DNA from 4 places in the Lysinibacillus sp. NPDC093712 genome. Region 2 is predicted to be linked to each of the others. Evidence: riboswitches for the same ligand, from Rfam matches in the RefSeq annotation. Region 2 holds a riboswitch; each other region holds the start of a gene.
The links. A riboswitch is a leader RNA that binds a small molecule or an ion and turns the genes downstream of it on or off. The one in region 2 is predicted to bind cobalamin.
Positions count from the first base shown of each region.

Region 1: it holds a riboswitch for cobalamin, as region 2 does, so the genes downstream of both, ACQKNX_RS08780 (energy-coupling factor ABC transporter permease) here and ACQKNX_RS01080 (glutaredoxin family protein) in region 2, are expected to answer to the same signal.
Region 3: it holds a riboswitch for cobalamin, as region 2 does, so the genes downstream of both, ACQKNX_RS00545 (S-layer homology domain-containing protein) here and ACQKNX_RS01080 (glutaredoxin family protein) in region 2, are expected to answer to the same signal.
Region 4: it holds a riboswitch for cobalamin, as region 2 does, so the genes downstream of both, metE (5-methyltetrahydropteroyltriglutamate--homocysteine S-methyltransferase) here and ACQKNX_RS01080 (glutaredoxin family protein) in region 2, are expected to answer to the same signal.

Region 1 is NZ_JBNNUU010000002.1:258,939-262,104, reverse strand. Features, by position in the region: gene cbiQ (cobalt ECF transporter T component CbiQ) at 1-523, opposite strand, end outside; gene ACQKNX_RS08785 (energy-coupling factor ABC transporter substrate-binding protein) at 527-799, opposite strand; gene ACQKNX_RS08780 (energy-coupling factor ABC transporter permease) at 801-1,547, opposite strand; cobalamin riboswitch at 1,687-1,870, opposite strand; cobalamin riboswitch at 2,126-2,305, shown strand; gene ACQKNX_RS08775 ((2Fe-2S) ferredoxin domain-containing protein) at 2,444-2,815, shown strand; gene cobJ (precorrin-3B C(17)-methyltransferase) at 2,819-3,166, shown strand, end outside.
Region 2 is NZ_JBNNUU010000001.1:212,204-215,369, forward strand. Features, by position in the region: gene ACQKNX_RS01070 (hypothetical protein) at 98-286, shown strand; gene ACQKNX_RS01075 (hypothetical protein) at 342-1,013, shown strand; cobalamin riboswitch at 1,187-1,364, shown strand; gene ACQKNX_RS01080 (glutaredoxin family protein) at 1,486-1,710, shown strand; gene nrdI (class Ib ribonucleoside-diphosphate reductase assembly flavoprotein NrdI) at 1,707-2,066, shown strand; gene nrdE (class 1b ribonucleoside-diphosphate reductase subunit alpha) at 2,063-3,166, shown strand, end outside.
Region 3 is NZ_JBNNUU010000001.1:102,408-105,573, forward strand. Features, by position in the region: gene ACQKNX_RS00540 (DUF418 domain-containing protein) at 1-689, shown strand, start outside; cobalamin riboswitch at 880-1,076, shown strand; gene ACQKNX_RS00545 (S-layer homology domain-containing protein) at 1,244-3,166, shown strand, end outside.
Region 4 is NZ_JBNNUU010000001.1:746,588-749,753, forward strand. Features, by position in the region: gene ACQKNX_RS03815 (C40 family peptidase) at 1-4, opposite strand, end outside; gene ACQKNX_RS03820 (VOC family protein) at 648-1,010, opposite strand; cobalamin riboswitch at 1,222-1,400, shown strand; gene metE (5-methyltetrahydropteroyltriglutamate--homocysteine S-methyltransferase) at 1,585-3,166, shown strand, end outside.

The sequences.
Region 1 (3,166 bases), on a different contig from region 2:
TTTGCATGCTATTTAAAAAGATGAAAATAAATCGATACGTTAGCTCTACTAATTCTACAAATAAAGCAGGCAGACGCCATTGACGTAAGACGTGACAAATAGATTGGACCGATGTCGTTAAAATTAAAAAGTATAAACAGCTAATACTGCCTAATACAGAGAACAATAGCTGCTGTGCTGTGATCAAGCTTTCATTTCCGATGAAAAAAGTCCAATTACTAAGAGAAAATGCCCAGAAATGTGCTGGGAGGTTACTTGAATTTGGTGCAATTGAAATCAAAATAGATAGTAAACTGGATAGCAGAAAAAATCCTGGTAACAATAGTAATTTCGCATAATATTGGAAAGGGATTTTTGCGCCTAAAATGATAAAAGCACTCATTACAATAAATGTAATGAGTGAAATAAGTTCATCTCTCACGATAAGCGACAATAGCAGTAACCCTAAGGAAAACGTCATTTTTTCTAACGGATGAACGGACGCTAGTTTATTCATATAAGCATACTTATCAATGAGTAACATCGTTTAACCTTCCTTATGCTTGCCGCGCATATAGCCTACGAAATAGCCAATAAAGCCAGCACCAATAGCAGCCTGTAATACAAATAATAAGCTTTCGATTTCACCACTTGGTGGCTCCCATAAGCTTTCAAACCACGGTTCATATTCTGCATTAATTTCCCCGATTGCAGCTTCAGCTTCTCCGTCTGCACCACCGAATTCTGCACCTTTTTGTACGAAAAGAGGGATAATTGCTAAAAGTACAACGACAGCTAGTAGCAGTAAATTTTTCTTCATCCTAATGTGCCTCCTTTGCTGAGAAAACACGTAGTGCCTTTAATTCGCTCACATTGTATTTTTTTAAGAAATTCATAACGATAACTGTTAAAATCCCTTCACTAATTGCTAGAGGGATTTGCGTTAAAGCAAAAATCCCTGCAAATTTTGTGAATGAAGCCATAAAGCCTCCTACTTCAGAAGGGAAAGCCAGTGCTAATTGAACTGAAGTGACAACATATGTACCTAAGTCCCCAAGCATCGCTGCAAAAAAGACAGCAATAGAGAATGATAGACCGATTTTTTGAGAACCTTTAAAGACATAGTACGCAATAATTGGTCCTACAATCGCCATAGAGAAAGCATTTGCACCTAAAGTTGTAATACCACCATGCGCTAAAAGTAATGATTGGAATAATAAAACGATTGTTCCAATGACACTCATGGCTAATGGTCCGAAAAGAACTGTACCAAGGCCAACACCAGTAGGATGTGAGCAACTTCCTGTTACTGATGGAATTTTCAGTGCCGACAAGACGAATGCAAATGCACCTGATAAGCCTAATATCATTTTCGTTTCAGGATTTTCGTCTATTGTTTTACGAATAGAACGTAATCCTAAAATAATAAATGGAATCGAAATGACCCACCAAAAAATCGCCCATTCAATCGGCAAAAATCCTTCCATGATATGCATGGCAAACGCTCGTTTTGGTACTAGTAAAAAAGCCACTAAGAAATAACTAAGTTTCCAAAAAGAAAATTTCAAAACCTTTCCTCCTCAACAGTAAATTTCGAATGTAGCGTGCGCAATAAAAAAGCACTTCTCCGTTTCGGAAAAGTGCATAGCTGAAAAAGCAAATAGAATTGTCATTTGCCAAGCCGCACACCTATCCTCGTAGGTTGAAACGATCACGATTTCCTCGGCAGGTCTCCTGGCTTTAGTTCAACATTTTATAGGTCTTCCCGTCCTATGGACAGTGACATTTTCTATAAAATTCCCTAGTACAGTGGCGGGACCGCGCCGGACTTGAACCGGCTTCCCTTTTAAGCAAAATGTATACACTTCGCACCGAAAAAAGATGAAGTTGTGAGTTTTCACGAAGAAGTGTAACATGTTTTTCTAATCATAAGCTATCCTTTTTTTGTAAAAAATTTTTTTATAGAATAAAAATCTAGAAAATTCAGATAAACGTCAGAGAAAATCAATCAATTTCAATGAAATATTTGTTGAAATTTTATTAAAAATCTAATAAATAAAAAAGAAATGTTGAAAAATATAAAAATGATAGGCTATGATAGAAACAGTTTTATATTCGTTTTATTAACATTTCATTTCAAAATTTAAATATAAATCCATCATTAAGTGCTCGAAATGCTTCGAGATAATAGGGAAATCGGTGTAAACCCGGTACAGCCCCCGCTACTGTAATAGCTGATGAAATCGCAATGCCACTGAAGATTTGGGAAGGCGCGAAAGTAAGAGGAAGCTTAAGTCAGGAAACCTGCTTAGTTGATGACATGCAAACTTTTCGGAGGGAGAAGTGAAGCGAGAGCGGATACGTGTATATTCGTTTTTATTTTGGCTTCTATAAAACCTTTACTCTTCGATATCGAGTAAAGGTTTTTTCTTTTTCCTAAAAGTAGAATGAGGGGAGAAAAGCAATGACAACTTGGAATTTAGAGGGCATGAAAACCCATCTTTTTATTTGTAATGGTAGTAGTTGCATGAAAAAAGAAGCTGAGGAAATTACGCTTGCAATACGAGACGAAATAGAGAAATTAGCACTCGATAAGGAAATACATACGACAAGAACGCGTTGTAATGGCAGATGTAAAGATGCTTGTGTTGTGATCGCGTATCCACAGGGAAATTGGTATCGTGTACCAACAGTTGAGCATGGTAGAACACTTGTACAAGATTTAAACCATGATTCTTTACATAGCGAGCATGTTTTTACACTGACAGAAGGTACGTTGCAACGTACTCCACAAACAACAGCCATTAAAGGCATCGACAAGGTGAAAGAGGGGTAAAAAATGGCGCAAAAAGGAAAGATTTTTGTTGTAGGCTTTGGACCTGGGGACTTCAAGCATATTACGACACGTGCTGTAGAGGCATTACAACAAAGTGAATTTATTATCGGTTATAAAACGTATGTTGAGCTCATTCAAGATTTAGTAAGTGCGAAGTCGATTGTTAGTACTGGTATGACAGAAGAAGTGTCACGAGCACAAGAAGCGGTACGTCAAGCGGAGGCTGGAAATATCGTTTCTGTTATTTCGAGTGGTGACTCCGGCGTATACGGGATGGCTGGACTTGTATATGAAGTACTAATTGAGCTTGGATGGACGGAAGCAACAGGTGTTGAAGTCGAAATTGTGCCA
Region 2 (3,166 bases):
ATTGGTTGAAGAACTATGCAGTATTTCAGTCATAGCTAACATCTTTACTGTAAAAGGAAAGATGTTTTTTTTATGGACTAATTTAGGAGTGAGCTAGATGACATCACATTCAATTTCATTTTATGAAAATCAGTTAAAACAACAAATTATGAATAACCTTTCGGGTCAAAATGGCATTTCTTTGCAAACATATATGAACAGGCTAATACAAGAAAATGAGCATGATTATAAAAATATTAATTATGCTTATTTAAATGTAAAACGTGAAATAGTAGGCGCTAAATAAGGAACGAGCACATTACAAAAAATAAATTTAAAAGGAAAGAGAAGGTTTGAAATGTATGCAAAATCATGATGATCTGGAAAGGGATTCTTTAATAAATCGAACAGACTCTTTTTTTATAGAATTATTAGAAAGCTTTAATAACGAGAAATTAGAGAGGCTTGATGCGCTAGTATATTTTGAATCTTTTCTTTGGTGGAACGAACAAACACACTATTTTTCAAAAGAACAGCTCCAGAAACTTTGGATGAAGCTTATAAAAAAATATAAATTCACCATTGAACAATGGGAAAAAATTGACGCCAATACAAATATTCATTTTTATCTTGTGAAACAAAATGGACATGGTTTACAAAAGTTAATGCGTTTTTATAATGACCGTCGGGCATTGAAATGGAAAGAAAATGCATTTGATTATGGAATGGCAATGCTTATCAACATAGGTAAAATGCCTGGATTGGAAATGTTTTTTCTGACAAATTTAATTTGTTACGAATGGAAAAATGATTATTTAAAGAACGCAGATGTGATAGATTTTTTTCGTCATACTGGGAATGATAAAGTAAAAGAATTGTACGAGAGTTATAGGACTTATGATAGTGAACAAAATCTTTTAAGTGCTATGTTATTAGTTAAACTATTGTCTAAATATAATCCTCAGTTCAATATCTATGCAGCAGCAACACCTGATTTCTATAAGAAACTATCGCTGTTTGTTGGAGTAAAATAAAAATTATGCTTATATTTTATGGATGATCGCCATGTAAAATAATCTATAATTCTTTGGTACTACGAATTCGTTCTACAGAAAATAACGAAAAGTTACACAATAAAGAATTCCCTTTTCAAGATTTACTTTTTACTTGAAGGATGGTACACTTAATTGTATTGAATAACAATATATTGTGTTCGTTTTATTTAGGTACTACAATATGTAGTGTAATAGGGAAGTTCGGTATATTCCGACGCTGTCCCCGCAACTGTAAAAGCTGACGATGATTTAATCCACTGTGCATTCGTATGGGAAGGAAATCAGAGAGTGAAGCAAAGCCAGGAGACCTGCCTATCATAAAACAAATCAACCTTTCTTCGGGGAATAAGAAATGGGGACGTGACGATTTTTTTTGTTTTTTTACGTTTCTAACTTAGGCTGTCTCTCCCAAGAGATAGCCTTTTTATATTATGAAAAGAGGGAATTTAAAATGAAACTTTATACTAAAACTATATGCCCAAAATGTCTTTGGGTCAAATCGGAATTACAACGTGCAGGACTTGAAGCAGAAATTGTCAACATTGATCACGATGAGCAAGCGAAACAAAAAATTATGGACGCAGGTTTTTTAAGTGTGCCTGTTCTTGAAGTAAATGACACATTTATAGGAGATGTCAAAGAAATTGTTTCTCAAATTGAGATGATTGCAATATGATCGTTTATGCCAGTCGTACAGGTAATGTGCGTAATATTGTTACTAAATTAGATGGTGAATCAATAGAAATACATGATGGATTATTGTTGACTGAGCCCTATCTTTTAATAACATACACAGACGGCTTAGGTGATATTCCTGCAAAAGTAGACCGCTTTTTAGAGCAAAACAAGGAATTTTGCAAGGGAGTAGCTGTTAGTGGTAATAGTAATTTTGGACACCATGTGTTTGGCGGAGCTGGTGAGAAAATTGCAGAAGCCTATAAAGTCCCGCTAGTATGTAAATTAGATTTACGGGGATATCAGGCTGATTATGAAGTAATACAAATGTTTTATGAAACGAGGGTGAAGGGATGAAAACATATTTAAAGCTTAATAATGAGGTGCTTAATCGCTATAGCACGACAGGTCAATTAGAGCTTGAAAAGGACCGTGAAGCAACACGCCGTTATTTTTTAGAATATGTAAATGTGCGTCTACGTTATTTTATTGATATTGAAGAAAAAATTCGCTATTTAGTCGATGAGGGTTACTATGAGAAACAATTTATCGACATGTATGAAATAGATTTTATTAAACATCTATACAAAAAAGCATACGATTATAATTTCCGCTTCCCTTCTTTTATGAGTGCGAGTAAATTTTATGATAGCTACGCAATGAAAAGTCGTGACGGAGAAGAAATTTTAGAAAAATATGAGGATCGTATTGTTATCATCGCTTTATATTTAGCACAAGGGAACACTGTTTTAGCAGAACGTTCTGTTGAGGCAATGATGGAAGCGTACCAACCAGCAACACCAACCGCATTAAATAGTGGGAAAAAAGCGCGTGGCGAATTAGTAAGCTGCTTTAAACTATCAATGGACGATTCAATGAATAGTATTGCTGAAAATATTGGTTATTGTTTGGAGCTATCACGCCTTGGAGGTGGAGTGGGGGTAAACTTAACTGATTTACGTCCATTAGGTGATCCTATTAAAGAAATTTTAAATCGTGCAAGTGGTGTTATCCCGGTTGCTAAACTTTTAGAAAATTCGTTTAGCTATTCGAATCAGCTCGGACAACGAAACGGCTCTGGTGTTGTCTATCTAAATATTTTCCACGCAGATATAGAAAATTTTATTTCATCGAAAAAGCCAAATGCGGATGATAAAATCCGTCTTGCAACGCTATCAACAGGTATTATTATTCCAAGTATTTTCTTTGAACTGATGAAACGTGATAAAGATATTGTGTTGTTTAGCCCATATGATATTTATAAAGAATATGGTAAACGGATGTCTGAAATCTCAATTACTGAGATGTATTACGAGTTACTAGATAACCCGAATATCCGTAAGATTAAACGCTTGAATGCTCGTAGACTTTATACAGAAGTGAAAAAAGCACAATTTGAATCAGGCTATCCTTTCGAAATTTTTGATGATAATGTCAACGATGTACATCCACTTAAA
Region 3 (3,166 bases), 110 kb from region 2:
TATATGCAGTAATTGGTTTGTTTTTACTACCATTTTATCGAGCGCAGATTGATACAATTCGCAACTGGCTTATTGGCATAATTACTGTTCACATTGTAAGCATACTTGGACAAATGTTTTTGCCAAACCTAGCTATCCTTTCAACAGTTTTTAATGTACTAGGGAATGATACAATAACTATTTTTATTATGTTTTTAACAGGTTTTCTAGTAGCAAAAGCTGACTGGATAAGAAATGTGAGACAACTTACCAAGCAAATAAAGTTGGTATTATATGTAACAGCTCCAATATTTGTAGCTATATCTAGTTGGATTTGGTTTGCATCTCAAAATGATGATCAAAAGCTTCAATTAGTACTAGGTTTAGGTGTAATCCCGACTACATATTTGTATTTAGCGAGTTTATTCCTGATTCTAGAACACAAAAATGTTGTAAAAATTCTACAGCCAATTGGACGTGTCGGACAGATGGCGTTTACAAATTATTTAGCTCAAAGTTTTATAGGGTTAGCTATTATATCTCTCATGGGACTCGAAGTACTTTCGACTTCCTATATTGTCATCATTGCCATTATGATTTTTGTGATTCAAATCATCTTTAGTATCATTTATTTTAAATTTTTCAAAATCGGGCCATTGGAAAAAGTGTGGAGATGGATGACATACGGAAGAAAAGTAACGACAAAATAATGATTTCAACGTCAGAGTATCATTGCTCTGGCGTTTTTTATTGAGAATACTGTTGTGCTACTAATTTAATTGAATAAAGGATAATAGCAAAAAAAGATTCAACTCCATTATTATTAGATAATCAGTCATGCTTGTTTTTTTAAACTATTTTGAAAAGATGGAAACTATGCTAAACTTAGCATTAAGTGAATAGCAAATGCAGAATAAAGGTGCTCTTTTAAGAGCTTAATAGGGAATTCGGTGCAAATCCGAAGCTGTTTCCGCAACTGTATGTGTAGATGACCCCAGAAAATACCACTGTCAAACGAGGAAAAATGCCTCAAGTAGATGGGAAGGTTCTGATTAGGGTACACAAGCCAGGAGACCTGCCTTTATTTCATCGTATTAAATCTCTTCGGAAGCTAGGAGAACTTACGGCAAATAGACGAATTGGCAAATAGTATTTGAAGCCGTTTTCTGTTTTCCTTAGATGCTCTCTTTTATTAGAGAAGCATCTTTTTTATTTTCTAGTTATTGCAAGCGCATTCATCTATAAAAAAATTGGGGGGAAAGAAATGGACTTTTATAAAAAATGGTTGAATATAGCGATTGTCTTTATCTTATCATTTTCGTTATTATCACCAGTCGCATTCGCTGAGACACAACAAAATGATACTAGTGAGTTAGAAACAAATTCTACTATTCAAACTAATGAAGAATCAATAGAGAAAGAAATGACCGAGCAAACGGAAAGCGAGCTATCACCTATTACCAGTAATGATAGTGCGACGATATTTAATAATACTGAACCTAAAGGTTATGTGACGGTTTCCGTAGAGAAGTTTACACTGGGGCAAGGCTACATAAAGGAACCTGTTCGTGTTCCTTTTTATGAAGGGGATAATATAGCTAAGGTTATAGTTAACCTGTTAGGAGAAGGTAACTATGACATTACAGGATCTGTAGAAGAAAGCTTCTACTTAGCAGGTGTCTTTGATCCTGATCCTGGAGAAGTGAGCGTCCCAAAATACATTCTTGATGAATCTGGTCCCGTTAATGGAAGAATGGAATCCGACTGGTTAAAACAGATGGACTATACATCTATGTCTGGCTGGATGGTAGCTGTAAATAATAACTTTATTCCTCGAGGTGCTTCTGAATGGTTCCCAGAAGATGGTGATATCATTAGATGGCAGTTTACAGTATGGGGGTATGGAACAGATTTAGGTGGCGGCTTTGAGGGAAGTAGTTTAATTACGCCAGCGAATAAAGATGAGTTAACAGCGAAAATTGCTGAAATTAATAGCTCACCAACTAAAAACGAAATTTTAGCAAATGAACAAGTAAAGTCTTCTTATGACGCCGCATATGTGCAGCTTAAAAATATGGAGAGTAGTCAAACAAATGTGGATGCAGCACTTCTCCATTTAAATGCTGCTTTAAATGGAGAAGGGGAAGAAATCGTTAAAGCTGATAAAACAGCTTTGCAAACAGCGGTTCAACAAGCTGAACAAACAAAAGCTTCTGTGAAAGTAAGCTTAGATGGAAAAGATGTAGCTCCTACTGATTACTGGGTTACTCAAGCTGAATTAGATGCATACACAAATGAAATTATAGACGCACAGGAACTAATCGCAGATGAAAATGCCAGTCAAGAAGAAATAGATGCAAAAGTTTTAGCACTAAATCAAGCCACAAATGCATTTAGTAAAAAAACTGGTTTACAAACAGATATTACTAGCACAGTGAAATTTACTGTCGCACCTAAAGCTGTCATTTTAAAGCTTTATGATACGAATGATCAAGAAATAAACTTAGGCTCTGGTGTTGAAGGAACATACAATGTTTATACAGCAACTATACCAGTAGGAAGTTATCGCTACGAAGGATTTGATAGCAATCATAACAGTGTTGGCGGTGGTCAGCTAACAGTAAAAGCAGAATCAACTCAAGAATTTCAATTCCGCCAGCTTAATTTTAAAGCTAGTAATACAAGTTGGAATGTTGATAGTGATTACACTGTAAAAGTTGGGCAAGAAATACCGAACGATACGTCAATAAAACTAGGTAAAGTAACTACACAAGGACAGATTCCAGTATTAGCCCTTGTAGGGGGAAAAATCTACTATACGTTTGAGCCAGATGCAAAGCACACACAATATGTTCCATTTAGTAATAGCACTACAGTAACACTTTCGGCATCAGTACAAACAATTAGTGCAGCTATTCCGTTTTCTGGGAACATAACTTTTACAGTTCCTCAAGATGCTGAATTATTTGTAGGAAAAAAAATCAAACACTTTATTGCATTTGAAGAAGTCCAGCCTGAAGGGGTAGCTACAAATAACCCGGATGGTACAAAAACATTTTCTTTCAAGTTAATAAACAATGGTGATTATAACTACCGAGTTAGCCAAGCAGGAAAACTTACAAATGTAGGTACATTTAAAGCAAATGCTCAAAATGCATCATTGGCAATTACAAAACAACAGCTCTCA
Region 4 (3,166 bases), 530 kb from region 2:
TCATGCTGTTTTTACCTCCTGTAAGCGAGCAGTAAATTCATATCTGTTTGCTTGCTGTTGCAATAATCGTAGCATGAAAAAGTAGGGGTTCTGCGAGGTAAATGTTTCCACAGGGAGCATCGCTTTATGTAAAAACCTTGATATATAAGGCTTTATCGCTTGAATTTACAGTTTCATTACAAATGTTTCAGTTTGATAAATAGTGCATACAAAAAACGCTAGCAACTATGGATTATCACACATAGAAACAATGCTAGGTAATGTGCTAATAGGGAAATCAAAATAAGGGTAAGGAATGATATAAAAATAACTATATGAGTCAAATAGTATTTATAAAAGCACGTAGTATAGGAATTTTTTTGTTTATCATTAAGTATGAAATACATAGTTTGAGTCATGGGTGATTGGAGTAGAGGACGGACAACTCCTGTGGGAACGCACAGAACGTGAGACGCACCAGACAGCGCGATAGTGGGGGTTGCGGCTTACGTGTGTATCCGCGGAAATCGACAGCCCATACAGGAAATCAACGGTAGTAGTCATCACTTTTATATTAATTTTAAATAATAAAGAACTATAGACAAACTCGAAAATCTTCGCGTTTGTCTATAGTCTGAAGCAGCCATTGATGGCTGCTTTTTAAAAATTTAAATAGGCTGAATAATTTCTACTCGATTACCAAAAGGGTCTCTAAATTCAAAGCGCTCATAATTAGGAATTGGAACAGAATCAAGGATTTCGATATGATGCGCTGTTAATACTTTTTTCCAATATGCTACATCCTCTACTTGATAGGCAATATGGGCTTTCGTTGTTAGTCGATCAAAGCCTTCTTCTGTGCCAACATGTACTTCGTGCTGACCAACTCGTAGCCAAAATCCACCACGCCCTTTAAGAGATTCTGGTTTCTCTATTTCTTTGAGGCCTAACAAACGGCAATAAAAAGCTTTCCCTTGCTCCTCGGTACCTTTTGGAATCGTTAATTGTATGTGATGTAATCCGACAATCATAGTAATCCTCCTCGCACGTTCTTTCTATAACTATATATTTCTACAAATTACTTAAAATACCTTTTCGGATTAGTAGATTGTTTTATTATTATGTCGTCAATTAGTCCATTTAAAAATTACTCAAAGTGTAACTCTGTACAGAAATAATACATATATCTTCATAAAAGTTATACTTTTCAGAAAAATATATGTTATAGTAGGAAACATAATTGAATATTGTGTAAGAGTTGGTGCCAAATGAAAGTTTGGCTTAAAAGGGAAGTCGGTGTAAATCCGACGCTGTCCCGCAACTGTAAATCGGAGCAAATCACATATGCCACTGGGGAACTGGGAAGGCTGTGAGGCGTGTTGATGAGAAGCCAGGAGACCTGCCAATGTCTAGTACACACCAAATAACCTACGTGGAAATAGGTGGTGAGATGTGACCGAATCGGCACTGTGCGACTAACGAATATATACGATAATTAATATATTATCGTATCGCCTCGTCATAGCTAATTTAGATATACAATAACTACCATTTTCCTAAAAAGGAAGATGGTTTTTTTATTTTAAACCAGAGGAGAGAAGGAATATGACGTATACAACGACTGTAATAGGCTACCCATACATAGGGGAAGACCGTGAATGGAAAAAGGCATTAGAGGCATTTTGGAGAAATGAACTTACAGAAGAAGATTTCTTACAAAAAATTAAAGAAATCCGTCTTGCACGCATCGACAAGCAGCTTCGTAGCGGTATAGATATTGTCACAGTTGGGGATTTCACACTGTATGACAGAATGCTTGATACAGCGGTTATGTTTGGCTTAGTGCCAAAGCGCTTCGGCTGGCAGGGTGGAAAGGTTAACTTACAAACGTATTACGCGGTAGCACGTGGAAATAAAGAAGCTGTTGCGAGTGAAATGACAAAATGGTTCAATACAAATTATCATTACATTGTCCCTGAATATGAAGGTCAAGCTCTGCAACTAACAGACAATAAAATACTTGCAGATTTCCTTGAGGTTAAAGAAGTATATGGCATTACTGCAAAGCCAACGCTAATCGGGCCATATACATTTTGCAAGCTAACAAAAGGTTACGATAAAGTAACACAAGTTGCGTTTATTTTAGCACTACTACCACTGTATGCGCAGGTTATTCAAGAACTAGTAACAGCCGGTGCTGATTGGATTCAATTAGAGGAGCCTGCATTAGTCACATCATTAGATGAGGCGGAGGTCAAACTTGTGCAAGAAATATATACACAATTAGCAGCCGCTGTACCAGAGGCTAATATTATGTTACAAACCTATTTTGAATCGTTATCAGCTTATAACACACTAATTGAACTCCCTGTACAAGGATTTGGCTTAGATTTTGTTCATGGCTATACGAAAAATATGGAGGCGCTACGTCAATTTGGCTTTCCACATGATAAAGTATTGGCAGTAGGAATTGTTAATGGACGAGATATTTGGAGGGCAAATTTAGCAGAGATAAGTACTACAGTTAGGGCAATTGAACAGCTGACTAGTGCCCAAGAGCTGTGGGTTCAATCGTCATGTAGCTTACAGCATGTGCCGATTTCGACCGCACTTGAAACAAAATTAGAGCCTGTCTTAAAAAATGCGCTTGCATTTGCTGATGAAAAATTAGTAGAAATATCAGAGGTGGCTAAGTATTTAAAAGAAAAAAATCACACGTCAAATCATACTATCTCTGAGAGCATGAAAGCAATTGAAGCATTAAAAAAACATCCTGTACGAAATAATCAGGCTGTTCAACAAGAAGTACAAACGGTGTCGACAGAGGATTTTGAACGTCAAAATGATTTTAATGCGCGTCAGATTATTCAACAACAGTCACTGCAGCTACCACTATTCCCAACGACTACGATTGGTAGCTTCCCTCAATCTGATGAAGTAAAGCGCACACGTAATGCATGGCGAAAAAAACAGCTTTCAGATGAAGCATATGCTGACTTTGTCGCACAAGAAACGAAACGATGGATTGCCATTCAAGAAGATTTAGATATTGATGTACTCGTGCATGGTGAATTCGAGCGTACAGATATGGTGGAATACTTTGGTGAAAAGTTAACAGGCTTCGCTTTTACAGAAAAAGCTTGGGTCGTTTCGTACGGCTCTCGTTGTGTAAAACCACCGATTATTT